Regions from separate parts of the Streptomyces sp. NPDC023527 genome, predicted to be linked through region 2. Evidence: riboswitches for the same ligand, from Rfam matches in the RefSeq annotation. Region 2 holds a riboswitch; each other region holds the start of a gene.
What was found. Region 2 has a riboswitch for cyclic di-AMP ahead of ACZ303_RS03455 (M23 family metallopeptidase). Riboswitches for the same ligand answer to the same signal wherever they lie in the genome.

Region 1: another riboswitch for cyclic di-AMP. It lies ahead of ACZ303_RS07625 (transglycosylase family protein); the one in region 2 lies ahead of ACZ303_RS03455 (M23 family metallopeptidase).
Region 3: another riboswitch for cyclic di-AMP. It lies ahead of ACZ303_RS18165 (C40 family peptidase); the one in region 2 lies ahead of ACZ303_RS03455 (M23 family metallopeptidase).

What each region holds. Positions count from the first base shown of each region.
Region 1 is NZ_JBVHJJ010000003.1:136,321-146,508, reverse strand. It holds gene ACZ303_RS07640 (DUF6479 family protein) at 1-342, shown strand, start outside; gene ACZ303_RS07635 (cytochrome P450 family protein) at 376-1,629, shown strand; gene ACZ303_RS07630 (transglycosylase family protein) at 1,796-2,797, shown strand; cyclic di-AMP (ydaO/yuaA leader) riboswitch at 3,059-3,241, shown strand; gene ACZ303_RS07625 (transglycosylase family protein) at 3,245-3,982, shown strand; gene eno (phosphopyruvate hydratase) at 4,269-5,549, shown strand; gene ACZ303_RS07615 (FtsB family cell division protein) at 5,627-6,091, shown strand; gene ACZ303_RS07610 (DUF501 domain-containing protein) at 6,140-6,670, shown strand; gene ACZ303_RS07605 (Ppx/GppA phosphatase family protein) at 6,667-7,638, shown strand; gene hemC (hydroxymethylbilane synthase) at 7,878-8,843, opposite strand; gene ACZ303_RS07595 (NUDIX domain-containing protein) at 8,840-9,340, opposite strand; gene ACZ303_RS07590 (hypothetical protein) at 9,678-10,187, opposite strand.
Region 2 is NZ_JBVHJJ010000001.1:736,127-746,314, forward strand. It holds tRNA gene ACZ303_RS03430 (tRNA-Lys) at 20-92, shown strand; gene ACZ303_RS03435 (DUF6227 family protein) at 378-1,268, shown strand; gene ACZ303_RS03440 (cold-shock protein) at 1,485-1,688, shown strand; gene ACZ303_RS03445 (DEAD/DEAH box helicase) at 1,929-3,596, shown strand; gene ACZ303_RS03450 (PP2C family protein-serine/threonine phosphatase) at 3,883-5,250, shown strand; cyclic di-AMP (ydaO/yuaA leader) riboswitch at 5,424-5,567, shown strand; gene ACZ303_RS03455 (M23 family metallopeptidase) at 5,579-6,841, shown strand; gene ACZ303_RS03460 (MFS transporter) at 6,902-8,371, shown strand; gene ACZ303_RS03465 (aldo/keto reductase) at 8,432-9,376, shown strand; gene ACZ303_RS03470 (hypothetical protein) at 9,428-9,727, opposite strand; gene ACZ303_RS03475 (PrsW family intramembrane metalloprotease) at 9,822-10,188, opposite strand, start outside.
Region 3 is NZ_JBVHJJ010000008.1:224,032-234,219, reverse strand. It holds gene ACZ303_RS18190 (FAD/NAD(P)-binding protein) at 1-444, opposite strand, end outside; gene ACZ303_RS18185 (MFS transporter) at 581-2,137, shown strand; gene ACZ303_RS18180 (type III polyketide synthase) at 2,162-3,214, opposite strand; gene ACZ303_RS18175 (MmyB family transcriptional regulator) at 3,284-4,105, opposite strand; gene ACZ303_RS18170 (carboxylate-amine ligase) at 4,423-5,505, opposite strand; cyclic di-AMP (ydaO/yuaA leader) riboswitch at 5,902-6,063, shown strand; gene ACZ303_RS18165 (C40 family peptidase) at 6,068-6,541, shown strand; gene ACZ303_RS18160 (S1 family peptidase) at 6,670-7,743, opposite strand; gene ACZ303_RS18155 (hypothetical protein) at 8,246-8,794, shown strand; gene ACZ303_RS18150 (hypothetical protein) at 8,879-9,046, opposite strand; gene ACZ303_RS18145 (DUF6355 family natural product biosynthesis protein) at 9,189-9,377, opposite strand; partial or broken gene ACZ303_RS18140 (MbnB/TglH/ChrH family RiPP precursor modification enzyme) at 9,786-10,188, shown strand, end outside.

The sequences.
Region 1 (10,188 bases), on a different contig from region 2:
GTCGCCAAGGGCCTGCGGAAGCGGGAGCAGGAACCGCCGCCCCCCAGCCAGCCGCAGCGGCGCATGGGCTCCTGGCAGACCCGGGAGGAACACGAGACCGGCCCGGAGTCGCCCGACCACGGGCCCGGCCACAACGACGAGGACGGCACGGTCGGCTATGTGACCCAGCACCACGAGTCGGACGAGCTGCACCCCGAGGCGGACGGCGAGCGCGTCCTGCCGCACGAGGTGCGCAACCCCGGCAGCCACCCGGAGGAGCCCTCCGAGGAGCGCAAGAAGTGGAACCCGGGCAGCAGCGGCAGCTTCGGCAGCGGCGGCAGCCGTGGGCCCGGCGGCCACTGAGCCGCGCCCGGACACCCCTAGTAGCGTCGGGGCGTGCCCGACAAGAACGCCACGCCCCCCGCCCCGCCCCTGTTCACCTGGGAATTCGCCGCCGACCCCTACCCGGCGTACGCCTGGCTGCGCGAGCACGCCCCCGTGCACCGCACCGCCCTGCCCAGCGGCGTCGAGGCCTGGCTCGTGACCCGCTACGCCGACGCCCGCCAGGCCCTCGCCGACCAGCGGCTCTCGAAGAACCCCGTGCACCACTCCGAGTCCGCCCACGGCAAGGGCAAGGTCGGCATCCCCGGCGAGCGCAGCGCCAATTTGATGACGCACCTGCTCAACATCGACCCGCCGGACCACACCCGGCTGCGCCGGCTGGTCTCCAAGGCGTTCACCCCGCGCCGGGTCGCCGAGTTCGCCCCGCGCGTGCAGGAGCTGACGGATCAGCTCATCGACGCGTTCGTGGACAGAGGGGAGGCCGACCTCATCCACGAGTTCGCCTTCCCGCTCCCCATCTACGCCATCTGCGACCTGCTCGGCGTCCCGCGCGAGGACCAGGACGACTTCCGGGACTGGGCGGGCATGATGATCCGCCACGGCGGCGGGCCGCGCGGCGGCGTCGCCCGCGCGGTGAAGAAGATGCGGACCTATCTCGCGGAACTCATCCACCGCAAGCGGGAGAACCCCGGCGAAGACCTCATCTCCGGACTGATCCGGGCGAGTGACCACGGCGAGCACCTCACCGAGAACGAGGCCGCGGCCATGGCCTTCATCCTCCTCTTCGCCGGTTTCGAAACAACTGTGAACCTGATCGGTAACGGAACCTACGCGCTGCTGCGCCACCCGGAGCAGCGCGAGCGCCTCCAACGCGCCCTCGCGGAAGGCGACGAGAGCCTGCTGGCGACCGGCGTCGAGGAGCTGCTGCGCTACGACGGACCGGTGGAGCTCGCCACCTGGCGGTTCGCCACCCAGGACCTGACGATCGGCGGGCGGCGCATCACCGAGGGCGACCCCGTCCTCGTCGTCCTGGCCGCCGCCGACCGCGACCCGGAGCGGTTCGCCGAGCCCGACACCCTGGACCTCGCCCGCCGCGACAACCAGCACCTCGGCTACGGGCACGGCATCCACTACTGCCTGGGCGCCCCGCTCGCCCGGCTGGAGGGCCAGGCCGCCCTCGCGACCCTGCTGCGCCGCCTTCCCGACCTGCGTCTGGCGGCCGATCCGGACGACCTGCGCTGGCGCGGCGGGCTCATCATGCGTGGACTGCGCACGCTGCCCGTCGAGTTCGATGTACCTACCAGATGACCCCGCCTCATATCACGTGACCTGCACGTGACCTGCGCTACATCTGCTTGTGACTCACGGGGCCCGTCGCTATGTTCGACGACCACATCCGCCCAGCCACACGAGAGGCCATCGCATGCGCTCCGGGAACGGTCGACATCGCAGACCCCGCCAGGTACCCGCCATCGTGGTCGCGGCCGGCGTGACGGGCTCCGCGCTCGCCATGCCGCTGCTCGCGGCCACCGGTGCGAACGCGGCCGACGCCCCGACGTGGGACCGCGTCGCCCAGTGCGAGAGCGGTGGGATGTGGAGCGCCAACGCGGGCAACGGCTCGTACGGCGGACTCCAGCTCACGCAGGAGCTGTGGGAGCAGTACGGCGGCCGGGTGTACGCCCCGCGCCCCGACCTGGCGAGCCGCTCGCAGCAGATCGCCGTCTCGGAGAAGATCCTCCAGAGCGGCGGCGCGGATACCTGGCAGAACTGCGGTACGTCGGCCGGCCTGGCCAAGGACAGCAAGGCCCCCGAGGTCAACCCCGGAAGCGCGAAGTCCCCGGAGCCCGCGGAGGAGCCGGCCGAGGAGCCCGCGAAGGACGAGCCGGCGAAGGACGAGCCCACGAAGGAGGCGCCGGCCAAGGAGGCGCCCGCCTCGCGCACGCCGGAGCACACCCCCTCCGCGCCCACCTCGCCGAAGCCCGAGCCCTCCGCCCCGACGAGCGGTCAGCCGGAGGGCGGCAAGCACCGCAAGGACCCCGGCGCCACGCCCACGGGCGACCCCACGGGTGATCCCACGAACGACCCCACCGAAATCCCGGCTCCCGGCGACTCGTCCACGCCGTCGCCCTCCAACTCCCCGTCGAGCATGCCCCCGCTGCCCCTTCCGCCCCCCTCGCACCTCCCTGGCAGCTCCGCCATGGACGGCTCGGACGATGCGGACGGCTCGGACGGCACGGGCAAGCACCGCGCGGAACCGCCGCGTTCGGACGACGGGCGCCCGTCCCGCGGCGACGCCCGTACGGAGCAGCCGAAGGCCGGCGACTACACCGTGCGTCCGGGTGACAACTTGTCAGCCATCGCCGAGGAGCACTCCGTCAAGGGTGGTTGGCATTCGCTGTACGAGGGCAACGAGAAGGTGGTCGGATCCGATCCGGATCTGATCCTTCCTGGTCAGCGCCTTGAGATAGGTAAATAGTGCGATAGTTCGGGGGGAATGTCCGTTCCAGTCGAAAGTGAGACATGGGTCTCCCTGCCTTTTGACGGAAGGGCATCCTCCCGAACTTCAGCCACCTGCTCCCACCTGCGCAAATGTCATGTTTCCGGGGGTAACTTGGGTCAACTGTGGCTGGAAAGAGGGGTTTGAACCCTCAGCCCGACTGTGTTTACCGTCGTGACCGCTCGCCACCGCGAGCACCACGGCCGCCACGCCGAATCCTGCCGGCGGCCGGCGGAGTCGTCGCGTTAAGCGCCGTAGGCAGGAGCGGGGGAACCAAGGTAGGCGCCGGAACGGTCCGTCGGTCAGCGACCGGCGGGGGCCGGAACGGCTTGGGGTGAAGCCGGATGTGCTCGCACAGCCGGCCGGGCGAACTCACTAGCCCGAACCCGACAGCTCACCTCGTAGGCGTCGGTGAGGAAACGACTCATGTCCAAGGGCAAGCACCGTCGTCCGTCCAAGGCCGTCCGCATCGTCACGCTCGCCGGTGTCACCGGCGCCGCGGTCGCGGCCCCGCTGATGATCGCCTCGTCCGCGAACGCCGCCTCCGTCGACACCTGGGACAAGGTCGCCCAGTGCGAGTCGACCAGCAACTGGTCCATCAACACCGGTAACGGCTACTACGGCGGCCTGCAGTTCTCCAAGAGCTCCTGGGACGCCGCGGGTGGCGGCAAGTACGCCGCGTACCCGCACCAGGCCTCCAAGAGCCAGCAGATCGCCGTCGCCGAGAAGCTGCTCGCCATGCAGGGCCCGGGTGCCTGGGGCTGCGCCCCCGGCACCGGTCTGGCCGCCGGTGGTGCGAAGGCGAACGTCGACACCGGTTCCGGTTCGGCCAAGGCCGACCGCTCCACCACCTCCACGAAGTCGCACGCCGACCGCAGCGAGCGCCAGACGCCGCCGAAGAAGGCCGCGCCCAAGCACGCCGCGCCGCAGGCCGTCGAAGAGGACGAGGCCCCGGCTCCGAAGCAGAGCGCCCCGAAGCACGCCGCCCCGAAGTCCTTCAAGAAGGGCGACGGCGAGTACCAGGTCAAGGAAGGCGACACCCTCGGCAAGATCGCCGAGGCCAAGAAGGTCAAGGGCGGCTGGGAGAAGCTCTACGACCTGAACAAGGACGTCGTCGAGAACGCCGACCTGATCTTCCCGGGCCAGCAGCTGCACCTCGGCTGACCCGGCGGGCCGGCCCCCGCGCCGCGCCCCCGTTCCACCCGCAGCGGACCGCCCCGCTCCGACGCGCCCCCCGGGCGTGCGCCGGAGCGGGGCTCCGCCGTTTCCCGAGGGTTCCCGCTCCGGTTCACCGCTCGGCGAACACCCCGGCCATTCGTCCCGTGATCTCGGCGTTTGTGTTGTTCTTTCCGCTTTCCGGGCCCGAGAAGGCGATCCGACGGCAGGGGGACCCTCCGGGGCCCGTTAGGCTCGGGGTGCAGAACTCCAGACACACATGAAGGAGACCCTCGTGCCGTCCATCGACGTCGTCGTAGCTCGCGAGATCCTCGACTCGCGAGGCAACCCCACGGTCGAGGTCGAGGTCGGCCTCGACGACGGCTCCACGGGCCGTGCCGCCGTGCCGTCCGGCGCCTCGACCGGTGCCTTCGAGGCCATCGAGCTCCGTGACGGTGACAAGAACCGTTACCTCGGCAAGGGCGTCGAGAAGGCCGTCCTCGCCGTCATCGAGCAGATCGGCCCGGAGCTCGTCGGCTACGACGCCACCGAGCAGCGCCTGATCGACCAGGCCATGTTCGACCTGGACGCCACCGACAACAAGGGCTCGCTCGGCGCCAACGCCATCCTCGGCGTCTCCCTCGCCGTCGCGCACGCCGCGTCCGAGGCCAGCGACCTCCCGCTGTTCCGCTACCTGGGCGGCCCGAACGCGCACCTGCTGCCCGTTCCGATGATGAACATCCTCAACGGTGGGTCGCACGCCGACTCCAACGTGGACATCCAGGAGTTCATGATCGCGCCGATCGGCGCGGAGTCCTTCTCCGAGGCCCTGCGCTGGGGCGCCGAGGTCTACCACACGCTGAAGGCCGTCCTGAAGGACAAGGGCCTCTCCACCGGCCTGGGCGACGAGGGCGGCTTCGCCCCGAACCTCGGCTCCAACCGCGAGGCCCTCGACCTCATCCTCGAGGCCATCAAGCAGGCCGGCTACACCCCCGGCCAGGACATCGCGCTCGCGCTGGACGTCGCCGCCTCCGAGTTCTACAAGGACGGCTCGTACAACTTCGAGGGCAAGACCCGCTCGGCCTCCGAGATGACCGACTACTACGCGGAGCTCGTCGCCGCGTACCCGCTGGTCTCCATCGAGGACCCGCTGTTCGAGGACGACTGGGACGGCTGGAAGACCCTCACCGACCGCCTCGGCGACCAGGTGCAGATCGTCGGTGACGACCTGTTCGTCACCAACCCCGAGCGCCTCGGCCGCGGCATCGAGGAGGGCGCCGCCAACGCCCTGCTGGTCAAGGTCAACCAGATCGGCTCGCTGACCGAGACCCTCGACGCCGTCGAGCTGGCCCAGCGCAACGGCTTCAAGTGCATGATGTCCCACCGCTCCGGCGAGACCGAGGACGTCACCATCGCCGACCTGGCCGTCGCCACCAACTGCGGTCAGATCAAGACCGGCGCCCCGGCCCGCTCCGAGCGCGTCGCCAAGTACAACCAGCTGCTGCGCATCGAGGAGATCCTCGACGACGCCGCGGTGTACGCCGGCCGGAGCGCTTTCCCGCGCTTCAAGGGCTGAAGGGCTTAGCCTCACTACGTCCCCGGCCACGGTCCCGTACCGTGGCCGGGGACGTACGTTCGTAACGGGGAGGCGATGTGGCGGCTGACCGGTTCTCCACCGCTGTCAGGCTCAAGGCGCTCGGTTCGGCGCTCATCCAGGGCCCCACGGCCCGGGTCTACCGCGCCAAGCCGCCCCGCCGCTCCCGGCTCACCGGCCGCGCGGCCCTCCTCGCGCTCGTCGTCTGCTCGCTGGTCGTCGCGCTCGCCTACCCCATGCGCCAGTGGGTCACCCAGCGCTCGGACATCGCCGACCAACGGCACCAGACCGAGCGGGCGCGCGAGGAGGTCCAGCTGCTGCTGGACCGCAAGGCGCGCCTGGAGGACCCGGCGTACGTCGAGCAACAGGCGCGCGAGCACCTGCACTACGTACGCCCGGGCGAGACCGGCTACAGCGTGGTCGACGGCAGCGCCTCCGCCCAGCGGCCCAGGGACCAGGGCACCGCGGACCGCCCCTGGTACAGCAACCTCTGGGACGGCGTGGACACCGCGGACGCCTCCTGAGCCGCCCACCGAACCCCGATTCCGAGAAGACCGAGCACGAGCGAGCACATGGACACCCCTCCTCCGAAGACCGAGCCCACCGAGCCCACCGACGCGGACATCGCGGCGTTCAAGGAGCAGCTCGGCCGGCCGCCGCGCGGCCTGCGCGCCATCGCCCACCGCTGCCCCTGCGGCAACCCCGACGTCGTCGAGACCCAGCCGCGGCTGGAGGACGGCACGCCGTTCCCGACGCTGTACTACCTCACCTGCCCGCGCGCGGCCTCCGCGATCGGCACGCTGGAGGCGGACGGCGTCATGAAGGAGATGAGCGCCCGGCTGGCGACGGACCCCGAGCTTGCCGCCGCCTACCGCGCCGCGCACGAGGACTACATCACGCGCCGTGACGCCATCGAGGTGCTGGAGGGCTTCCCGAGCGCCGGCGGCATGCCGGACCGCGTGAAGTGCCTGCATGTCCTGGTCGGTCACTCGCTGGCCGCCGGCCCGGGCGTCAACCCGCTGGGCGACGAGGCCATCGCGATGCTGCCCGAGTGGTGGGCGAAGGGCCCGTGCGTGAACCCCTGCGGAGGTGACGAGAAGTGACGCGTGTCGCGGCGGTCGACTGCGGTACGAACTCCATCCGGCTCCTGGTCGCCGATCTGGACCCGGCGACCGGCGAGCTGACCGAGCTCGACCGGCGGATGCGGATCGTCCGGCTGGGCCAGGGCGTGGACCGCACCGGCCGGCTGGCGGACGAGGCGCTGGAGCGCACGTTCGCCGCGTGCCGGGAGTACGCGGACGTCATCCGCGACCTGAAGGCCGAGCGCACCCGCTTCGTGGCGACGTCCGCGTCCCGCGACGCGGAGAACCGCGCGGACTTCGTGCGCGGCGTCGTGGAGATCCTGGGCGTGGAGCCCGAGGTGATCAGCGGTGACCAGGAGGCGGAGTTCTCCTTCACCGGCGCCACCAAGGAACTGACGGGCCGTGACGACCTGGCCAAGCCGTATCTGGTCGTGGACATCGGCGGCGGCTCCACGGAGTTCGTCGTCGGCGACGACCATGTGCGGGCCGCCCGCAGCGTGGACGTGGGCTGTGTGCGGATGACCGAGCGTCACCTCGTCGTGGACGGCGAGGTCGTCGACCCGCCGACGCCCGACCGGATCGCGGCGATACGGGCCGATATCGAGGCGGCGCTGGACCTGGCGGAGGAGACAGTTCCGCTGGCGGAGGCCCGTACGCTCGTGGGCCTGGCCGGCTCGGTCACCACGGTCGCGGCGATCGCGCTGGGCCTCGACGCGTACGACTGGTCGGTGATCCACCACTCGCGCATCCCGCTGGAGCGCGTCCGGGAGATCACCGCGATGCTGCTGACCTCGACCCACGAACAGCGCGCGGCCATCCCCGTGATGCACCCGGGCCGGGTCGACGTCATCGCCGCCGGGGCGCTCGTCCTGCAGTGCGTGATGGAGCGGACGGGGGCCGAGGAGGTCGTCGTGAGCGAGCACGACATCCTGGACGGCATTGCCGCCAAAACAGCAGAAGCGGTGTGGGCCGAGAAGGCAGACCGCTGACCTGCGGTGATGCCTCGACCTGAGGCGGCACGGCGTTGAGAAGAGAACGGGCCATCCGTGATGAGGATCACGGGTGGCCCGTTCTTGTGTGCTGAGGCGGGCGCTCGGACAGCAGCAGAGCGGGCCGGCCCGGGGCGATCACCCCCAGGCCGGCCCGCTTCATGTCGCCGTGGCCATAGAAGAGCCCCGCCCGCGGCCCCGGGGGAGGGGCGCGGGCGGGGATCGTGTCGGGTCCTTCGTCAGTGGGGGATGCCCTCGATGATGTCGCGGGCGCCCTGGCGCAGCAGCTCGGCGCAGACACGGGCGCCGAGGACGCCAGGGTCATTGCTTCGCTCGCCCCAGATGTGGGCGTGGACGAACTTCGAACCGTCCCGCGAGAAGACCATGCCCCGGAGAGAGAGCTGTCCGTCGGGCTCGGTGACGCAGTACCCGGCGATGGGGCTGTTGCAGTGGCCACGCAGGCCGTGCAGCATCACTCGTTCGGCGGTGGCTTCCGTCTGCGTCTTGGGATCGTTCAGCCGCTCCAGCAGGCCGGCGACGGGACCGTCGTCGCGGCGGCACTCCAGAGCCAGCACGCCCGCGCCGACGGCCGGCAGCATCTCGTGAATGGGGAATTCGTACCGGATGCGGTCGGCGAGGTCGAGGCGCTCGAGGCCGGCACGGGCGAGAACCATCGCGTCCGCCTTGAGGTCCCCCTTTTTGCCGTCCAGCTTCTCCAGCCGGGTGCCGACGGCGCCGCGGACCCTGACGACGTTGAGGTCGGGGCGCACCGCGAGGATCTGAGCTTTTCGGCGAACGGCTGTGGTGGCCACGGTGGCGCCGGCGTCGAGGTCGTCGAGCGACTTCACCGGCGAGTCCTCCGGGGCCAAGAGGACGTCCCGAACGTCCGCTCGGGGGAGCATGGCGGCGAAGATCAGCCCCTCGGGCATCGCTACGTCGCCGGGCACGTCCTTGAGACAGTGGATGGCCATGTCGATCTCGCCGCGCTGGAGCTGCTGATCGATGGCCTTGACGAAGAGGCCCTTGCCGCCGAGCTGGGCGAGGTCGCCTTGCCACAGGTCGGCCTCGGTCGTGGTGGCTTTCACCTCGATGTGGAGGTCGGGCACGAGATCGCGCAGTAAGGCCGATACGTGTTCGGTTTGGGCAAGTGCCATGGGTGAGCTTCGGGTACCGATACGCAAGATGCGCTCGGGGAAGTCCGTCATGATGTCTTTTCCGCCTGTCGAGTCTCGAGGTAGGTGGTTTTCATGTCGGTGCTGTGGAGCGGGCCCGCGACGCGGTGGGCGATCCGTGGGTGGAGGAGCCGCAGAGCGCTGTCGGGCGGCTCCCATCGCCACGCGGCGAGCTCGGTGCGCTGCAAGGTGATGCTTTCGTCTTTGGTGGAGTCCAGTTCGGGACCGGCGAAGACGAACGCTAGGCGGTCTCGTCGTTCGTGGCTGGAGGCTGCTAGCCATTCGACGGCGATGAGGTCGCGGCGGCGCATGTCGATGCTGAGGCCGAGTTCTTCACGTACCTCCCGGCGGGCGGCGTCGAGCGGAGATTCCCCGTGCTCAACGATTCCGCCCGGTAACTGCCACGGTGCATCCTGCTTCGTAGGTCGCACGATCAGGATCTGCCTTCGGCTGTTCGTGAACAGCACCGAAGCGGTGATCGGGTGGCCAGGAGCGCGGCTTCTACCTTCGGCGGCCGGGTTCACCAACATGGGTCGCCTTCCTCTCGGATTCACGGGGTGGTCGAAGGGACGAACCGCGTCCCTCGTGCGTGGCGCGCGATCCCGCAGCTGCACATGACGGGCGCGTAGTGGGCGCGGACCGCGGCGGGCATGCAGGGAGTCGGCATGGCGGGCGGGCCGGAGGTGTGGGGAAGCGAAGTTACGTGGCTCCGGGTCGGTCCGCGGACTGGCGACCTGGGGCTCGTTTCGCGCCCTTCCGCATCACGAGTAATCGCCGGCGCCGGGCGCCTCCCTGCGCCGGGGCGGAGCCAGGACCATAACCGCCAGAGGATGCCCCTATTGGCGCGCGCGGTGATGTCGGGGCGGGTCACAGGGGCGATCCGTTCGCGATGCCCGCGAGGCTGCTGATGAACGCGCGGCGCCGCACGGGTTCGTCGTCGGCCGGGTGGCCCGGTTGGATGACGGGCCTGCCTCCGCTGGTCTCCCATTCTCGGGGACTGGTGATCCATGAGGCCCCCATCAGGGCGCGGTCAGCCATGACGGCCGTCTGCACGTACTCGGAGATCTTCCGATGATCGGCATATGGCGGGAGCGGAAGGAGTCCGAGCACGATACAGATGAGCCCGCCGCCCTTGACGTGACGGGACCATTCGGCGACGGGGGGCCGAAGTCGGAGGCATTGGCTACTGTCGTTGATCATGAGTGCGGCTCGGGTGCCGCCGTCGCTCACCATGACGCGGTCGCCGGCGTGCTGGATCGGCTCGGACGCCGGGCGCAGCCCAAGGGCCGAGCCGAGTCCGCGCATGGCCTGTTCGAGAGATTCGGTCGTCTCGTTCTGGCGGCGGGCGGGCGGGTGACCGATGAGGAGATAGGCCATG
Region 2 (10,188 bases):
GGGCTATGCTGCGGGGTGCGGGCCGTTAGCTCAATTGGCAGAGCAGTGGACTTTTAATCCATTGGTTGTGGGTTCGAGTCCCACACGGCCTACCGCGCCAGGCGCCGGGAATTCCCCGGCCGACCTGCTGCCGAGCGCCTCGTCCGGACCTCTCCGGGCGGGGCGCTCAGCCGTTTCCGGGGGCGCGCGCGAGCCCCTCGCGTGCCTGACGGCCGCTCAGCGCGCACCCGTGCGGGCCCGGTCGGCCGGTCCGGGCCTTCGATCCGATCGGGTGACCCGACGAGTTCGCCGAAACCCCGCGCCCCCGCCGTGTTCGCGCCGCTACGGTAAGTGCGCGGGGGGGCGGGGTGCGGGCGAAGGCCGGGAGGTCGAGCGACATGGAGAACTCGCGAGCGGGTGAGGGCGAGAGCGGGAGTACGGGCAGCGACATGGAGCGCGAGGGGCTCAGCGAGCGCCCGGAAACGGTGAAGCGCCCGGCTCGCACGCAGGCGTCCGGGGAGCGCGGCGGCACCGAAACCACCCCCGCCGAGCACGTCGACGAGCTGCTGAACCGCGCCCAGAACGGCTTCGAGCTCGACGAGCCGCTGCTGGAGCGGGTGCGGACCGCCCTCATGCACCAGGCCGAGCTCCGCTCGTACCGCCAGCGCAACGACGACGCCCGCCCGCTGCGGTGCAACACCTACCGCCATGTCTTCCTGCTCGCCGACGGCAGCAGCCTGCTGCTCTACGAGCTGGAGCACGACACCGGGCCGGACGAGGACTTCCTCTACGAGCTCTACGTACGGGAGGACGCCCTCGACCGGGCCGAGCGGCGCGTGCACGACCGGATCGGCGGCATCGGCCCCGGCAGCGAGGCCGAGGAGCTGCCGGCCTGGCTGGCGGAGGAGCTGCTGCTCGCCATGGGGCCGACCCAGCCCCGGCGGGAGTACGTCAGCGACGCCTCGCCCGACCACGCCCGCCGCCTGCTGCGCCGCGCGGAGAACGAGGACGGGCCCGGCGAGGTGGTGCGCGAGCTGCTCCAGGGGGCGCTCGGCCACCACATCGCGCTGATCACCAAGCCGAGGCGCCGGGGAGCCGGGCGGGACGCGACCTGGTGCCGGTTCTACGAGCACGCGTTCTTGCTGGAGGGCGGCGGCGAGGTCAGCCTCTGGGAGCTGGAGCACAACCTGAACACCGACGGCAGGCTCGTCTGCGAGGTCTATCTCGACGAGGCGGAGGCCGAGGTGGCGGCGGACCGGCACGCCCGCGCGCAGGGCGTGGAGCTGTAGCCGTAGGGGTGGAGGGCCCGGATCGCGGGCCGGTGCGGCAGTGATCGGCGGAAGAGGGGGGTTACGGGGGCCGCCGAGCTGTGCTATGGTCGTTCGAGTTGCAGTTGTGGTACCCATGAACTCGTGTGCGCCTGACGGTTATGTAGCCGAAGGCGCATTTTTGTTTTTAGCCGGTCTGTCCGGTGTGGGGCCCATCCCATTCACAAGGAGATAGACATGGCTACTGGCACCGTGAAGTGGTTCAACTCGGAAAAGGGCTTCGGCTTCATCGAGCAGGACGGCGGCGGCCCGGACGTCTTCGCCCACTACTCGAACATCGCCTCCAACGGCTTCCGTGAGCTGCTCGAGGGCCAGAAGGTTTCCTTCGACGTCACGCAGGGCCAGAAGGGCCTGCAGGCGGAGAACATCACCGCCGCCTGACGTTCCGTGCCCGCCCGGTCGACCTGACGGGCCCTTGAGACCTTCGGGTCAGGGCCCTCGGTCCACACCGGGCATCGCATGACGCTTGACGCAATGGGGCCCGCACCACTGGGTGCGGGCCCCATTGTTGCCCCCGCACCAGCGCGCCCAGGCTTTTCCGCCGCCCGTCCTTTCCCGGACGGCCTCGCGATGCGAAGTCCTCATTCCGGGCGTGCCACCCCATTGAGGGAAGGTCCCCGTATGACTCGCTCCGCCCGCCCTGCCCGCTCCTCCTCTTCTCCGGACCGCGGCGGCTCCTCCCGCCCCGCGCGCTCCCGCGCCGGCCAGCCGGCCCGCGGCGGTCAGCCCCGCCGGTCCGCCGCTCCTCTGCAGGGCGAGTTCGAGACGCCGGTCGCCACGACCCCCGCGCTGCCGCCGGTGGAGTCCTTCGCCGACCTGGACATGCCGAACGGCCTGCTCGCCACGCTGACCCGCGAGGGCGTCACCGAGCCGTTCCCGATCCAGGCCGCCACGCTGCCGAACTCGCTGAACGGCCGCGACGTCCTCGGCCGCGGCCGTACGGGCTCCGGCAAGACCCTCGCCTTCGGCCTCGCGCTGCTCGCCCGTACGGCGGGCCGCCGTGCCGAGGCCGGGCGCCCGCTCGCCCTGGTGCTGGTTCCCACCCGAGAGCTGGCGCAGCAGGTCACCGACTCGCTCAGCCCGTACGCGACCGCCGTCAACCTGCGGATCGCCACCGTCGTCGGCGGCATGTCGATCGGCCGCCAGTCCCAGACCCTGGCGCGCGGCGCCGAGGTCCTGGTCGCCACCCCCGGCCGCCTCGCGGACCTCATCCAGCGCGGTGACTGCAAGCTCGGCGACGTGACGATCACGGTCCTCGACGAGGCCGACCAGATGGCCGACATGGGCTTCCTGCCGCAGGTCACCAAGCTGCTCGACCAGGTCGACCCGGACGGCCAGCGGATGCTGTTCTCCGCGACCCTGGACCGCAACGTCGACCGCCTCGTGCGCCGCTTCCTCACCGACCCGGTGACGCACTCCGTCGACGCGTCGGTGGGCGCGGTCTCCACCATGGAGCACCACCTCTTCCACCTCACCGACCAGGACAAGAAGGACGCGGTCACCCGGATCGCCGCCCGTCCCGGCCGCGTGATCATGTTCGTGGACACCAAGCGCGGCGCCGACCGCCTGGTGAAGAAGCTGCTGTCCGAGGGCGTACGGGCCGCCGCGCTGCACGGCGGCAAGAGCCAGCCGCAGCGCAACCGCACGCTGGAGCAGTTCCGCACCGACCAGGTCACCGCGCTGGTCGCGACCAACGTCGCCGCGCGCGGCATCCACATCGACGGCCTCGACCTCGTGGTGAACATCGACCCGCCGGTCGACCACAAGGACTACCTGCACCGTGGCGGCCGTACGGCGCGCGCGGGCGAGTCCGGCACGGTCGTCACCCTCGTCCTGCCCGAGCAGCGGCGCGAGATGAGCCGCATGATGGCCACGGCGAAGATCACCCCGAACGTCATCAACACCCACCCCCGCGACCCGGAGCTCGCCCGCATCACCGGTGCGCGTGAGCCCAGTGGTGTCGCGGTGGTCATCACGCCGCCGGTACAGCCCCAGCCGCAGGGCGCCGGTAAGTCGTCGCGCTCGCGCGGTGGTTCCGGGTCCGGCGCGACGGGCGGCTCCGGCGGCTCGCGCGGCAGCCGGGGCGGCCGCACCCGCACCCGCACGGAGACCGGCGGTTCCGGTTCCTCCGGTGGCAACGGCGGCGGTGGCTTCCGCGGCTTCGGTGCCGGCAACGGCGGCGGCGAGCGCTCGCGCCGTTCCGGTGGCCCCCGCCCCGGCAACGCCGTGGGCCGGCCGCGCCGCAGCGGTGGCGGTACCGGCGGCGGCCGCCGCTCCTCCACGGCCTGACGCACGGTGCCGGGTGCGCGCCCTTGCGCACCCGGCGATGTGCGCCGGCGCCGATCGGACCCGGTGATCGGACCCGGTGGACGCTGATCGGATCAGCTGGGCGCCGATCGGATCTGCCGGGCGCTGAGCCCCCTTGTGCGCCCCCTGTCCGGCCGCACGCCCCCCACGCACCCCTGAACCCCGTACGAATTGCACCCCGGATGGCGCATCAGCGTTCGACTCGGCGGGCGGCACCCGTAAGGGTGGGAGGGGTGATGTGCGGGTCGGCCGGTCAGGAGAGAGCACGGTGGGGAAGCGAGACGGGCCAGGGCGGGAAACCGCGCGCAGCACGCCCGTACGCTGCTCCGAGCGCCCCGGACGCGATCGTTCCGGGAGTGCCGGGAGTGCCGGGCATCCCGGGCGTCCTCGCCCCGACCGTCCCCGGCGCCGCTCCGAACCCGCCGGCCGCCCACCGGGCGCCCGGCCCACCGAGCGCAACGGTCACTCGCGGTCGCGGGGAGCCCGCGCGGCGGGCCGTGCCGCACACCGGCTCCCGGCCGTCCTGATCGGCGGCGGTGTCGTCTTCGACCTCTGCACCCCGCCCTCCTACACCTGCGCCCCCTTCCTCTCGGCCGCCCCTCTCGTGGCGGCGTCCCTCTACTCCCTGCGCGCCACCGCCGCCACCGCCCTCGCCGCCGTGGCCGCCGCGATCGGGCTGGAGCTCTACGAGCGGGCGGACGACTCCGCGCGGTCGGTGACCGAGGTCCTCACCATCGCGGTCGTCTCCCTCCTCGCCCTCGGCATCAACCGCATCGCCCGCCGCCGACATCGGCAGCTCGCCTCGGCCCGGGGCATCGCGGAGACGGCGCAGCGCGCCGTACTGCCCGTACCCCCGGCCCGCATCGGTGCGCTGCGGGTGGCGGCGCGCTATGTCGCGGCCCAGGCCGACGCCCGTATCGGCGGCGATCTGTACGCCGTCCAGGACACCCCGTACGGCGTACGCGTCATCGTCGGCGACGTGCGTGGCAAGGGGCTGGAGGCGGTGGAGGCGGTCGCGGTGGTGATCGGCGCCTTCCGCGAGGCGGCCGAGCAGGAGAGCACCCTGGAGGGGGTCGCGGCGCGGCTGGAGCGCGCGTTGCAGAGAGAGGGCACCCGGCGCGCGAACCTGGATCAGTTCGAGGGCTTCACCACCGCCGTCCTGGCGGAGATGCCCGCCGACGTCCCCGTGCTGCGCCTGCTCAACCGCGGCCATCCGCCGCCCCTTCTGCTCTACCCGGACGGCCGCGTCGGCGAGGCGGAGCCCAGCGTGCCCGCGCTGCCGCTGGGGATGGGGGAGTTGGGGGCGTGGCCGGACCGGGCGGAGGAGTGGGCGTTCCCCACGGGGGCCACATTGCTGCTGTTCACCGACGGGATGACCGAGGCCAGGGACGGGAACGGCGTCTTCTACGACCCGCGCAGGCGCCTCGCGGGCCGACCGTTCAGGAGCCCCGAGGCCCTGTTGGACGTCCTCGTCGTGGACGTCTCCCGCCATTCGGGCGGTCAGAACGCCGACGACATGGCCCTCTTGGCACTCCGTCGCGGTGACGGGCGCCACCACCACGCCGTGACGGAGACGGCCGGGGTGACGACGGCCGCCGCGCAGAAGGCGGCCGATACCGTCCGTAGCCGGTCGTGATCCGAACGCTTTCCGAGGAATGGCGCTGCGAAGTGGCAAAGTCGGGCCAAGGCCCGCCAGTTCACGCTTTCGGCTTGGATTCCGGCCGTCAGGTCTATTAACGTTCGATAACGGCGTACGGTCGTCACACCCGCCGCAAGTGGCGGCACCGTGCGCCTTCGCCGAATCCCTCGGGCACAGCAGCACCTGATCCACCAGCAGCATCTGGGAACCGGGGAACCACCACCCTGGGGTGAATCGGGCCGCACTCCGGCTCGTAGGAGACCTTCCTGCTCCGAACCCGTCAGCTAACCCGGTAGGCGAGAAGGAAGGAAAGGAGTGCGCCTTCGTGGCGTCCACCAACGAGCCTGCCGGCGGTGACGGTCTGTACGGGCCGCGTGTGCCGTCGGGGTACGAGCCGATATCCGGGCCGATATCCGGGCCGGAGTCCGGGCTGACGTACGAGCCGACATACGAGTCGACATACGCACCGGTTCATGAACCGGAACCGGCGGAACCGGCATACGAGCCCCAGCCCGGCACCCCGGCCCGTGGTCGGCACCGGGTCGTCAAACAGCGTGGCGGCACGATGGCCCGTAGCGGCGCGGTGCTCGGCGTCGGCGTCATGGCGGCGGTGGGCGCCGGCGGAATGGCGAGCGCCCAGAGTCGTCCGGCGACGCCGATATCCATGCCGGACCTGTCGCGGATACCCGGCGTGGGCGCGTTCCTGACCGGCGGCGGGACATCCGGTACGAATGATTCTGTTTCTGTGGCGCCGCCCCTGGCACCCGGCGCCGACCAGCCGCTGAGTCAGGCGGGCCTGTCCGTCGAGGAGGCGGCCCGCGGCACCGCGAACGCCGGCGAGGCGCTCCGCGCCCGCATCCTCCAGCAGGCCGAGCACCAGCAGAGCGCCGCCGACGACCAGGCGCGCGAGTCCACGGCGCAGGCGGCGGCGCGGACGCAGCGGCAGGCGGCGGCGGAGAAGGCCGCCGAGGCGAAGGCCGCCGAAGCGGAGGCGGCGGCTTCGGAGGGGGAGACTTCGGAGGGGAAGGCCGCCTCTCGGGAAGGGGCCGAGGCCGAGCATGCGGCGGAGGCGGCGCCTGCGCGAAAGAGCCCGGATAAGAAACCGGTGAAGAAAGAGGCTCCGGCCAAGAGCAACAGCACCGGCAGGTCCGCCGGCACCGACCGCTCCCACGCGGGTTCGGGGTCGCGCTCGGGCTCGTACACCCTCCCGGTCGGCTCGTACACCCTGACCGCCGGTTTCGGGCAGGCGGGCAATATGTGGTCCGCGAACCACACCGGCGAGGACTTCGCCGCCCCGACCGGCACGCCCGTCAGGGCGGTGACCGGCGGCACGGTCGTCCAGGCCGGGTGGGCGGGCGCCTACGGCTACCGCGTCGTGCTGCGGCTGAATGACGGGACGGAGCTGTGGTTCTGTCATCTGTCGTCGATGGTGGTCACGTCCGGCAAGGTCGCCGCCGGTGAGGTGATCGGCAGGGTCGGCGCGACCGGCAACGTCACCGGCCCGCATCTCCATCTGGAGGTACGGCCGGGTGGCGGCTCGCCGATAGACCCGCTGTCGTGGCTGCGGGCGCGGGGCCTGAACCCGTAGACCCGCCGGGCGCGGCCCTCGGTCGCGCATGGTCGGCGCGCGAGGGGATACCCGGCCTGCGTGACGACGAACGCGACGATCACCACCTCAGTGCCTGCTCGGCTCGACCGGCTGCCCTGGTCACGCTGGCATTGGACGGTGGTGATCGGCCTCGGCACGGTATGGATCCTGGACGGCCTCGAAGTCACGGTCGTCGGCAACATCGCCGGCCGGCTGTCCGAGGAGGGCAGCGGCCTGCCCATCACATCCGGCCAGGTCACGGGCCTGGCGGCGGCGCTGTATGTGGCGGGGGCGTGTTCGGGGGCGCTGTTCTTCGGCAGGATGACCGACAAGTTCGGCCGTAAGAAGCTCTTCATCGTCACCCTCGCCGTCTATCTGGCGGCGACCGCGCTGACCGCGCTCTCCTTCTCCTCCTGGTGGTTCTTCGCGTTCCGTTTCCTGACCGGCTTCGGCATCGGAGGCGAGTACGCGGCCATCAACTCCGCCATCGACGAACTGATCCCCGCCACCTACCGCGGCCGGGTCGACCTGATCATCAACGGCAGCTTCTGGCTCGGCGCGGTCGGCGGTTCGCTGCTGTCCATCCCGATGCTGGACACGGCCATCTTCCCGCCGGACGTGGGATGGCGGCTGACCTTCGCGCTGGGCGTCGTCCTGGGCCTGGTCATCCTCGTCGTACGCCGCCATGTGCCGGAAAGTCCCCGCTGGCTGTTCATCCACGGGCGGGGAGAGGAGGCCGAAAAGCTGGTGACGTCGATCGAGCGGCGCGTCGAGGCGGAGAAGGGCACCGAACTCCCGCCGCCCGAGGGCGAGATCACCATTCACCAGCGGGACGCCATCACCTTCGGCGAAATCGCCCGCACGGTGTTCTCCGACTACCGTCGGCGCGCGATCCTCGGCCTGTCGCTCTTCATCGGCCAGGCGTTTCTCTACAACGCGATCACTTTCGGCTTCGGCGCCATCCTGACCACGTTCTTCGACGTGTCCACCTCCCGCACCGGCTACTTCTTCGCGGTGATCGCGGCGGGCAACTTCATGGGCCCGCTGCTGCTCGGCAAGCTCTTCGACACCCTCGGCCGACGCATCATGATCTCGTCGACCTATCTGCTGTCCGGCCTCCTCCTCTTCGGCACGGCCTGGCTCTTCGGGGCCGGCCATCTGACCGCCCATACCCTCACCGCCTGCTGGGCCGTCGTCCTCTTCTTCGCGTCGGCGGGCGCGAGCAGCGCGTACCTCACGGTGTCGGAGATCTTCCCCATGGAGACCCGGGCCATGGCCATCGCCTTCTTCTACGCGCTGGGCACGGCGGCGGGCGGCATCAGCGGCCCGCTGCTGTTCTCCGGCCTGACGAGCAGCGGCGTCGTCGGGGACACGGTGCTGGCGTTCCGGATCGGCGCGGCGCTGATGTGCGCGGCCGGCCTGGTGGCGGCGTTCCTGGCGGTACGGGCGGAACGGCGCTCGCTGGAATCGATCGCGGCACCGCTGTCGACGCGGCGGAAGGAGCCCTTGCCGGCGCCGGCACCGCAATAGGGCATCCCATCGGCCAAGGGGGGCGGAATATCAACTGCCACAAGGAAGTTGCACCCACACATGGCTGACACTCACAAGAAGATCGGCAACCTCTCCGTCCACCCGCTCGCCCTCGGCGGCAATGTCTTCGGCTGGACGGCGGACGAGGCGGAGTCCTTCGCGGTCCTGGACGCCTACGCGGCGGCGGGCGGCAATTTCATCGACACCGCCGACGTCTATTCCGCCTGGGCCCCCGGAAACCAGGGCGGCGAATCGGAAACGGTGATCGGCAACTGGTTCGCCGCCCGCGGCAACCGCGCCGACATCGTCCTGGCCACCAAGATCGGCGCGGGCTACCCCGAAGCACGCGGCCTCTCCGCGACCACGATCAAGTCGGGCGTCGAGGAGTCCCTGCGCCGCCTGCGCACCGACTACATCGACCTCTACTACACGCACTACGACGACCCGTCGGTGCCGGTGGAGGAGTTCATCACCGCGCTCGACGCCCTGGTGAAGGAGGGCAAGGTCCGCGAGATCGCGGCCTCCAACGTCACCCCGGACCGCCTGGCCGAGGCCCTCGCCTTCTCCGACGCCTCGGGCCTGGCGAAGTACGTCGCCATCCAGCCCCACTACAACCTGGTCTCCCGCGAGACGTACGAGGGCGACCTGGCGGACATCGCCGCCCGCCACGGCCTCGCCGCCGTCCCGTACTACGCCCTGGCCTCCGGCTTCCTCACCGGCAAGTACCGCCCGGGCGCCACGGTGGACAGCGCCCGCGCGGGGGGCGCCGGCAAGTACCTGGAGTCCGAGCGCGGCCGCCGCGTCCTGACGACCTTGGACGAGGTGGCCGCGGCCCATGACACCGAGGTCGCGACGGTGGCCCTGGCCTGGCTGGCCTCCCGCCCGACGGTCGCCTCCCCCCTGGCCAGCGCCCGCACGGCCGCCCAGCTGCCGGCGCTGCTGGCGGTGGCGGACCTGAGGCTGACGGAGGCGGAACTGACGCGCTTGACGGAAGCGTCGGCGTAGACCTGCGACGTGTGGGGGGCCGGGTTCGGGCCCCCACACCCCTTCAAACCTTCAGGCCCGGCTCTCCACAACCCAGGAAGCCAGCGCCACCCCACCGGCCACCCCGAACACAGCAGGCCAGGCCCCGACCTTCTTGGCCAGGGGATGTGACCCGGCGAAGGCGGCGACATAAAGCCCGGTAAGGGCGGCAGCCTTCTGCGGCCCCACGGTCCCGGCCCACTGCCGAGCGGCGAGCCCCCCGGCAACAGCCAGAGCCACCCCACCCAGCGGCCGCTTCTTGGTCCACCGGGCTACGGCATAGCCCCCTACGAGCCCACCGGCAGCCACTACAGACGTCGGAACCTCAGCCATCACGAAACCTCCGCATCGAGAACAACCCTTCTGAGGCTAACTCCGCACAGCGCGGCGCAGGGGGCCGGTGTGACTCAGCCACCCGCCGGCGGCCTCAGCGATGCCGTCCCATCCCCTGCCACCCCTGCTGCTGTACCGGCCACCCCTGCTGCACCGGCACGAACGGACGTGGCACCGCCGCTGAAGCCTGTGCCAGTGGGGGTTGGGCCACGTGTTTGCGTTGCCACAAGTGGTGCAGCAGTTCCTGCTCCCGTGCCGTGAAGTCGGGGCCCGCGGTGCCGTTGAGGGCGCGTTGGCGGAGGAAGGCCAGGGACGTCGCGAAGGAGATGTACTCGGCCACCGTGCGAGCCGCCGCCGGGCCGGCCGTGCGGCGGGCCACGTCCCGGGCTATGCCGCGGGCGCGCATCGAGGACAGGGCGATGGGCTCCGGCGGGGTGAGCCAGCCGGCGGCCTGGTAGGCG
Region 3 (10,188 bases), on a different contig from region 2:
CAGCTCCCGGCCGTCGTCCAGCCGCACCCGGTACCCATCGCCGCCGGTGCCGACCGACTCGGCCGCGGCCCGCACATGCCCCGCCTCGACGCCGAGCGCCGCCGCCCGCTCCCGGGCCCGGACGTACCGGTCGTGGCAGTACTCGGCCATCCGCGCCCGCGGCACGCAGTCCTGCCCGCCGCCCGTCCAGCCGTGCTCGCGCAGGTGGGCGACGAAGTCGTCGGGCCGGTCCGGCAGCAGGGAGTTGATCCCGGCGGCGGAGTTGCACAGCAGCAGCGGGTCGCGGTCCCCGAAGGCCAGCCCCCACCCCGGCTCATGAGGGTCCACCAGCCGGAGGGAACGGACCGGACAGGGCGTCCGCGCGCCCGGGAGGCCCCGTACCAACTGCACGAAGACACTGGTGCCGGCCACACCGGCGCCGATGACGACCACATCCCGTCCCACCGCACCCCCAGAGGCTGTAGAGCCGTGAAGCACCCTGCCCAGCGGGCCGCGCACCGGAACCCCGCCGGCCGACAGTGGCGCGAAGCCCCCGGTGCACGGGATGCGACCCACCGGGGCGCGGGTTACGTTCCCCCTCGTGGACCCCGTCCCCGCAGCAGGCCCCGCCGACCCGCACCCGGCCGGCTCCGCGCGCTGGGCGATGCTCGCCGTCCTGTGCGCCAGCCTCCTGCTGGTCGCCATGGACGCCACGATCCTCAACGTGGCCCTGCCGTCGCTCATCAAGGAGATGCGGCCGGACGCCCTGGAACAGTTGTGGATCATCGATATCTACGGTCTGGTGCTGGGCGGACTGCTCGTCACCGCCGGCGCGGTGGGCGACCGGCTGGGCCGAAGGCTGCTGTTCGTCCTCGGCTTCGCCGTGTTCGGGGCGGCGTCGGTGCTCGCCGCCACCGCCGGTCTCACCGACAGCGTCCTGCAACTGATCGCCGGCCGGGTCCTCCTCGCCATCGGCGGGGCGATGGTCATGCCGTCCACCCTGTCGCTGATCCGCACCATCTTCACCGACGCCCACGAGCGAACCCTGGCCATCGGGATCTGGGCCGCCGTGGCCGGGGCGGGCGCGGCGATCGGCCCGCTGGTGGGCGGCGTGCTGGTGAGCGCCTACTCCTGGTCGGCGGCGTTCTGGGTGAACGTCCCCGTGGTGGCCGTGACCCTCGTCGCGGCCGTCCTGCTGCTGCCGGAGTACCGCAGCCCCTCCCACCACGCCCTCGACTTCCCCTCCGCGGTGCTCTCCGTGGCCGGGGTCATCGCCACCGCCTGGGGCATCAAGCACCTCGCCGGCGGATTCCGCCCGGCCGACCTGGCGGTGCTGCTGGTCGGACTGGCCGCGCTGACCTGGTTCGTACGCCGCCAGCTGGACAGCGCGGACCCGTTGCTGGACGTCCGCCTGTTCGCCGACCGGACCTTCCTGGCCGCCGCGCTGGCCACGCTGATCGCCATGATGGCCATCGGCGCCGCCCTCTTCCTGATCTCCCTGTGGCTGCAGTACGTCCACGGCTACAGCGCCCTGGCGGCGGGGGTGCGGACGTTGCCGGTGGCCCTCGCGGCGCTCGCCTCCTCCTTGCTGACGCCGTGGCTGCTGCGCCGGACGGGCGTCAGGCCCGTACTGACGGCGGGTCTGACCGCCCTGCTCTGCGGCTTCGTCCTGCTGGCCGCCGCACCGCAGCCCCTCGGCTACCCGGTGGTCGCCGTCGCCCTGGTCACCTTCGGCCTCGGCGACGGCATGGCGATCACCGCCTCGGCCGCGGTGCTGGTGGCGGCCGTCCGCCCGGAGCGCGCCGGGCAGGCGGGCGCGGTCTCCGAGAGCGCGTACGAACTGGGCATCGGCTTCGGCGTCGCCCTGCTCGGCAGCGTCCACGGCACGCTCTACCGCTCGCGGATGACCGGCCTGCCGGACCGGGTGCGCGGCGCCGACCTGGACAGCGCGCGCGAATCGGTGGGCGGCGCCGACCAGGTGGCCCGGTCCCTCGGCCACGACAGCGAGTCGGGCCGGGCCGTCCTGCGGACGGCGAGGTCGGCGTTCGACGACGCCCTGTCCGTCGCCGCCCTGGTGTCGGTGGGCATCGTGGCGGCGGCCGTCGTCCTGGCGGTCGTGCTGGTGCCGGGCGGCTTCAGGGCAGACTCCGCCCACTGACCACGCGCACGGCGGGCGGGCCCGTCAGGCGCACCAGGTGCCCCGGCACGCGGCGGCCATGAAGCCCGGCCCGAAGGCGAGGAGCACCCCCGACGCGCCTTCGGCGGGCGGGTCGTCATGCGTACGGGCGAGGACGTCCAGCACCGCGACCCCACCCAGGTTCCCGTTCTCCCGCAGGCTGCTCCAGGAGTGCCGCAGGGTCTCGTCGTCGAGGCCGAGGCCGCGCGCGGAGTCGTCGAGGACGCGCGGCCCGCCCGGGTGGACGATCGCCCACGCCGGCTCGCCGGCCGTCTCTTCCGGGTCCAGCCAGCCGCGCAGCGCCGGCATCACACCGCCGGCGGCCTCCGTCGCCGCGCGGGTGGAGTCGAAGTGCAGCCCGTCGCCGTCCAGCCGGCCCCAGTAGCAGTCGTGGCTGTCGGGCAGCAGGTACTCCCAGGTGTCCTCGACCCGCAGACCGGGGCCCAGGGGCGCGTCGGTGACCAGGCAGGCGCCCGCGCCGTCGCCGAACAGCGCCTTGTAGATCATCGACTCGAAGGTGGTGTTCCGGTGGTTGTAGAGGGTGCTGATGGTCTCCGCGACGACCACCAGGACCCGGCTGCCCGGGTGCGCCCGGACGTGGTCGGCGGCGCGGACGAGGGCCTGCGCGCCCCCGACGCAGCCCAGCGAGGACATCGGGATCCGGCGGACGTCGGGGCGCAGACCCAGTGCGCCCATGAGGTGGATGTCCAGCCCGGGCACGGCCCATGACGTGGTGTGGCTGGTGACGACGCAGTCGATCGCGGACGGCTCCAGCCCCGCCCCGGCCAGCGCGGTGCGCGCGGCCTGCTCGGCCAGGCGGGCCGAGTCGGCGAACGCCACCCGGTTGCGCTCCTCGATCGCCGCGGTGCCGGAGACGGTGGGGGAGTGCAGCGGCCGGGTGAAGCGGCGGGTCCGCACCCCGGTCGCCCGGGCCACCCGCACCATCGACTCCAGGCGGGGGTGGCGGGAATGCTGAGCCCGTATGTCGTCACAGATGTCGTCGGTGGAGACTCTGTGGCTCGGCAGTGCGATGGCGGGGCGGGATATGTGCGGTGTCACGGAAGGGCTCCACTGAGTAGGGCAGGCGGCCTGTGCGCGGGGTGCGGGCGCCGCCTTCCTATCAGGTCATCACGCGTGGAGCATGGCCCGGCGGGTGGGGGCGGCCCGCTCGCCGGGGCGGAAGACCAGCACCATCAGGCGCGCGCGGGGCGACGCCAGGGGCTCGGCGCTGCACAGCGACACCCAGCCGGGGCCCTTCGTCGTGTGCAGCAGGGGACGTTCGTCGCCGTCGGGATGGACGTACGCGCGCCCGCCCGCCTCGTACAGCGGTCCGACCACCGGGTCGGCGAGGATGTCCGCCTCCAGTTCGGCGAGGGTCTCGTCGTGCGGCAGCGCGGCCACCGCGGCCCGCATCTGAGGGAGGATCATCGGCACCCAGTGCTCGCGCCAGCTCGTGAGCACCGTGCGGGCCTCGGGGTGGAGCGTCATCCACCGCATGGTGTTCTCCGGCACCTCGCCGCGCGGGAACATCTCCGCGAACGCGTCGTTGTGCGCGATCACGCGCCAGGACTGGTCGTTGAGATAGGCCATGTGGGACAGCCCGTCGACGACGTCCTGCCACGCCCGGGGTATCTCCGTCCCCGACCGCTGGTGCAGCGGGTACGGGGGGTCGCGGTGCACGGCGTAGAGCCACAGCGACGTCCACTCGTGCTCGGTGAAGGCCAGCAGCCGCGCGACGTCCCGCAGCAGGTCCTCCGGCGGATTGGGGTACGAGCCCGTCTCCAGCCGGTTGTAGGTGCCGTGGGTGCGGTGCAACAGCTGGTCGATCTGGCTCTGGCTCAGACCCGGCGCCCGCCGGCCCTGGCGCGAGGGGCGGGCCAGCCCGTGGTCCTCCGGGGCGATGTGCGCCCGTCGTTCACGGAGCAGAGCCTGCAACGCTTCCTTGTCCAACGGTGTTCCCCCAATATCACGACCGGCACCGCCAGAGGAAGCCGATTTCATAGGCAACTTTTTCCAGTGAAAAGTTCCCGGCAGAAATGATCGCATCCTTACTGCATGATCGAGGAACGGGTCAGCAGTCACGGGGGTGCCGCTGACCTGGCCAACGTCACCGTGGGCCGAATGGCTGCCGAAGGAGAGGGACCATTCGTTCACTGACCGACCGTCCGGGCGCCCAGTGGGTGGGGAACATCCGCAGGCAGCTGCCGAGAGCGGCGTTATGAGCCCCGGGTCCCTGGTGGGGCCCGAAGGTGATGCCTACCGCCGGCTCACGGTTCGGTGATGAGGTCGGTGAGCGCCCGCAGGCCCTCCTTGGCCAGCACCCGGCGCTGCCGGTCCGCCGGGGTGCCGCGCCGCAGAAGCCGGTGGACCAGCGCGTTCACCTGCTGGGTGTCGCCCGCCTCCTCCAACGCCTGCCCTATGTGGCCGAGGAGGGTGCACACGACGTCGTCGGCGTCGCGCCGCTTGCCCTCGGGGTCCACTAGCACCCCGTCGAGACCGTGCCGGGCCGCATGCCAGTTCGCCGCGTTCAGCAGCTCCGGGCTGCAGTGCGAGGTCAGCGGACCGGCCTTCTCCTCACGGATGGCGGTCGCCACCAGCGCCCGGACGACCCCGGCCAGCATGACGGCGTCGTCGACCCGCAGCTGTACGTCCAGACACCGGACCTCGATGGTGGGATACCGGTCGGACAGCCGGGCCTGCCAGTACAGCTGCCCCCGGTCGGTGATCGCCCCGGCGACGAACAGCGCCTCGATCCGCTCCTCGTAGTCGGCCAGGCCGGCGAAGTGCGGGGGCGGTCCGCAGACGGGCCAGCGGCTGTAGACCACGGTGCGCCAGCTGGCGAACCCGGTGTCCTGGCCGTGCCACATGGGGGAATTCGCCGCCATGGCGACCAGGACGGGCAGCCACGGCCGGACCCGGTTCAGGACGCCGACGCCCATTTCGCGGTCGGGGATGGCGATATGCACATGCATCCCGTTGACCAACTGCTCGTCGACCAGCTGCGGGGCCTTGCTGTGCATGGCCAGATAGCGCGGGCTGCGCGTCACGGGGACGGGCACCAGGCCCGCGCGCGGTGACGTCCCGCTCGCGGCGATCCGGCAACCGGTCCGCTTGGCGGCGGAGCTCACCGCGTGGCGCAGCCGCAGCAGGTGCCTGCTCGCTTCGGCCAGGTCCGCACAGACCGGGGTGGCGACTTCCACCTGGGCCTGCAACAGCTCCGCCTGTATCTCCCGCTCGCATACGACCGGCTCCAGGTCCAGCGCCGCACAGACCTGCTCTGCCATCGGTACGGGCAGGGCGGTGGCCGGGTCGAGCAGAAGATACTCCTCCTCGATCCCTAGGGTGAGCATGCCGTAGGGCTACCCCCACGCCGTTCCGGCGAACCGCGCCGACGCGCCCGCCGCCCGTTTCTGACGCAAAGACGCCGCGCACCCCTGCGCGTACCCGTCTTCCGTGAAGCCATGTGACTCGATTTCAGTCGCCATGAAGATCTCTCGAAGGACTTACGAGGATCTCCGCGCGACGGCCTGCGGAGATCTCCCAACTCCGCTGCGAATAAAGGATTCAGTCGATCCGTGCGGTGTGAATGCGCACCCCGGTTCCGGGAATGGCCGTGAAGTGAAGAAGTTCACAGAAGGGCATCTGAACGCCTGATTCCGGCACTTCGTGATGCAGGATCTTGGATCGAACACAAGATCCCGTCACCGAGGCGGGCGACCCGGGCGGACGCCGAGTCCTGCCGCCGCACGGGTGCGGAGCAGATTCGAATGGATCGGCAGGAGCGGGAGACCCAAGCACGACGGACCACGATCGCGGTGGTCCTTGGGGTGAAGCCATATCCATGGCCGGGCAACTTCGACAGCCCGAACCCGACAGGTCATCTTTCGCAGGCGGATGACGAAGGGTTTTGTCATGTCTGCGTTCCCTCGCATACCCGCGCTCGTTTCCCGGGCCGGAGCCGCGTCGGTTCTCACCGCCGCCACCGTGACCGCCTCGATGCTGCTGCCCGGCCTGTCCGGTGACGCGCAGGCGGCCACCGCGGGCCAGGCCGCCCTGAAGGTCGCGGCCTCCAAGAAGGGCTCGCCCTACCAGTACGGCGCCGCGGGCCCCAACCGGTTCGACTGCTCGGGCCTGACGCTCTACTCCTTCAAGAAGGTCGGCAAGACGCTGCCGCGCACCGCGGCCCAGCAGTACAACAAGACCCGGCACCTGTCCGCCGGCTCCCGCCAGGCCGGAGACCTCGTCTTCTTCCACTCCGGCAGCAACGTCTACCACGTGGGCATCTACGCCGGCGACAACAAGATCTGGCACTCGCCCAAGCCCGGCGCGTCCGTCCGGCTGGAGAAGATCTGGACGAGCGGCGTCTGGTACGGGCGCGTCAACTGACGCCCGGCGCCCCGGGCCCCGCACCACGAGGCCCGTACGCGCGGACACGGCCCCCGCTGCCCGGAGACGGGCGGCGGGGGCCGTGTGCTGGTGTCGGCGCGCGTCAGGGAGGCCAGGCTGTCCGCGTGTCAGGGAAGTTGGGCCTGGAGCGCCTGGAGGGCGGCCGGTACCGGCTGGAAGAACGTTTCACCGCCGGACGAGCAGTTGCCGCTGCCACCGGAGGTGAGACCGAGGGCGGCGTCGCCGTCGAAGAGCGCTCCGCCGCTGTCGCCCGGCTCGGCGCAGACCGTGGTGCCGATCATGCCCTCGACGGCACCCTCCTGGTAATTGACGGTGACGTCGAGAGCGGTGACCACGCCGTCGTGGACCTGCGTGGTGCTGCCGCTGCGCCGCACCCGTTCGCCGACGGTCGCCTCGGCCGCCCGGGCGATGTTCTGGGTGCCGCCATAGAGGTCCACCGCGCTGGGGTGCTCGACCTCGGCGGTGTAGCGCACGATCGCGTAGTCGTGACCGGGGAAGGTGGAGCTCTCGGTCGAGCCGATCTTCGCGCCGCCCTGGGAGGCGGACCAGTCCGGCGACGCGTTGCCGCAGTGCCCGGCGGTCAGGAAGTACGGCTTGCCGTCCTTGGTGACGTTGAAGCCGAGCGAGCAGCGCACCCGGCTGCCCCAGATGGCGTCGCCGCCGGCGATGAGCGGACGGAGCTTACCGGCCGTCCTCTTGAGCGTGGCCTTGTCGCCCAGGCCCGCGACGACCTTCTCCAGTCGCGTCAGCCCGGCCCCCTCGACCGTGCTGTCCGCGGTGACGACGACCTTGTCGCTCTTCGGGTCGACCGCCCAGGTGGTCCCGGGGATGGAGGCCTTCTCCTTCAGGGTGTCGCGCGCCGAGGCGAGCTCGGCCGCCGAGTGCGCGACCGTCCTGGCCTCGGCACCCGCGGCCCGTACCTTCGCGGCGGCCGCCTCGCCGAGGACGCCGACGACGAGCTTGCGCGCCGCGGCGTCGTAGTACGAGCCGGCTGTGACGTCCGCGCCGAGATCCGCGGTGAGTCGCTGCCCGAGCTCGGCCGCCTGGGTGGCGGAGAGCGGGTGCGGGGCGGGCACGGGCGCCGCGTGGGCGCTCGGCAGCGTGAGCGCCGCCGTCGCCAGGAGCGCGGCAGCCGTACCGGTCAGGACCGTAAGGCGTGCGGGAATGCGTGAGTGGATCACTCGTGACCTCCTGTGGGGGAGTGCCCGGTGACATCATGTCCGGGCGTGGAGGGCGTACGCGAGATGTGGACGTCCGTGTGATGAGGTGGGGGCACGGGCGCGAGAGGGACGCCGATGAGTCGGTCGCGTCCATGTCAATCACCGCTCAGTGTCGCGACGGGTTCGGACGGTGTTCAAGAGCGACATTCGGTCGTGGATGCGGACCGGCCGCCCGGGTTCCGTGTCCGCGGGCGCTCCGATGGTCGCCCTCGTCAACGGGCGCGTCCGGCGAGGACGCCCCGTTGAGCGGTGAGCGGACAGGAAGGGCCGCGGCTGTCCGGATACCGCTCACTTCACCTCCGAACGGCCCTTCCTCCGCCACACCTTCACAGCTGCGGGGGAGGGGTGCGCAAGACGTGCTCGTCACCGCGACGGCCGGGTGAGCCGGGTCTCCACCGCGCGGGGGAGGTGGCTCGTCCCCGCGCGTGATCCTCGGGAGCCGGGGACCCGCAAGAGTGATCACATGGCGATCAGCGAGATGAGTGCGACGACGGTGGCGACAGGGACCGAGCGGCCTGTGCCGCCTTGGGCGGTGCGTGCGGTCCGCCTCATGCCCCTGCTGGCCCTCCCTGTATGTCTGTGGCGACTGCCCATCGGGTTCGACTTCATGATGGGCATCGACGGTCCGCACATGACGTGGGGACGGTGGGCCAATGTGTCCTACGTCGCCGGACTCAGTCTGCTGTCCGAGACCTTCGCGCTGCTCTGCCTCGTCCTGGTGCGCGAGTGGGGCGAGATCGTGCCCCGCTGGGTGCCGGTGCTCCGTGGCAGGCGCGTCCCGCCCTTCGCGGTGATCGTGCCCGGCACGCTCGGCGGTCTCTTCTTCACCGGTCTGCTGGTCGACTGGTTCCTCTGTACGTTCCACCTCGCAGGCTTCTCCGACGGTGCGTACGGCAGCGTGTGGTGGCAGATGCTGGCCGTCACGGTCAGCGGCCTGTTCGTCCTGTGGGGCCCTTTGGTCCTGGCTCTGACCTACTCCTACTACCGCCGTCGCTGCCGGCCGGGCGGCTGAGGACCGGGCGCGGGGCCGCGTGCGCCGGGTCCCTGCCCGACCGGGCGACTCACCTCCCGCCGGCGGTCTCATACGGCGGGGCGATCACGACGAGGCCCGGAGCCCGGTGCCGTCCAACGGCGCGGCGGCCTGGGCCGGTTCGTGTGCGGTCGATCTGTCGGGGAGCTGTGCCACTCCTGCCGTCATGCCGATGGTGAGCAGTACGGCGGCGGCCAGGACAGGGATGTGGGTGCGCGAGCGGATGCGTCTCATCTCAGCCTCCTGGGGCGTGATGACCCGGAAGGTCTGCATGCCCGCCGCGTCCTCGGAAACCCGTCCCCTCACTCGTACGGCCTAAGAAGAATCGATGCGCCGCTCCCTTCGGGGGTGGCGCATCGATGCGTCGCGGTCGGGGTCAGCAGGTGCGGTCGGCGTAGTGCGCGCCCTGGATCCGGCCGGCCTTCCCCAGCCAGGAGCGGCCGGGACCGACGCACCTCTCGTAGTCGGGTGCGTGAGCCGCCCTCACCTTGATGACCACACGTGAGCCGTCGTGCGTGCAGTGGTTGTAGTACGCGTCGCCGGCGGTCTTGTAGAAGCCGCAGATCCGCTCGGCGGCGGGGGCCGCCGACGCCGCGGCGGACAGCCCGGCGGTGAGGGCGAGGGCGCCGAAGGCGGCGGTCAGGGAACGGCGAACGTTGATGGGAAGACTCCTTGTCGAAGAGGTCGGGCACGATCCGGCACGGTCGGGGTGCGAGGCCCGCGGTGACGGGCGTGCACAGGGAGAGGGTGGCGCCGCCGCGCCCGGCCGTCACGCGATCTCGCCCTTACGAGTGGCGGACTCCACCGGTTCGAGTGCGTGAGCGGCGCTGCCCGGCCCCTTCCCCTGCCTGTGGGACGACCTGAACCCTGATCTCTCCCCTAGATCTGCCGATCAAGGTTTTGCAAGGTGCACGGCGGGAATCACCTGCCCATCGAAGACACGGCCACGGATTGAGCACGGGGGGACGGGGCCATGCACGCTCTTGGGACAGGTATCGGCTGGCGACCGGAGATCGCCGACGACATCGCCCGCCTGCCCGGCGTCGACTGGGTGGAGGTCGTGGCGGAGAACATCTGCCCCGGCCACCTCCCCGACGCCCTCCAGCGCCTGCGGGACCGCGGTACGACCGTGATCCCGCACGGTGTCTCGCTCGGCCTCGGCGGCGCCGACCGCCCCGATCTCGGCCGGCTGGTGGCCCTCGCCGAGAAGGCCGAGGCACTCGGCGCGCCCCTGGTCAGCGAGCACATCGCCTTCGTACGGGCGGGCGGCCCGCTCACCGGTTCCCCGCGTGTCGAGGCCGGGCACCTGCTGCCGGTGCCCCGCACCCGCGACGCCCTCGACGTGCTGTGCGAGAACGTCCGTATCGCCCAGGACC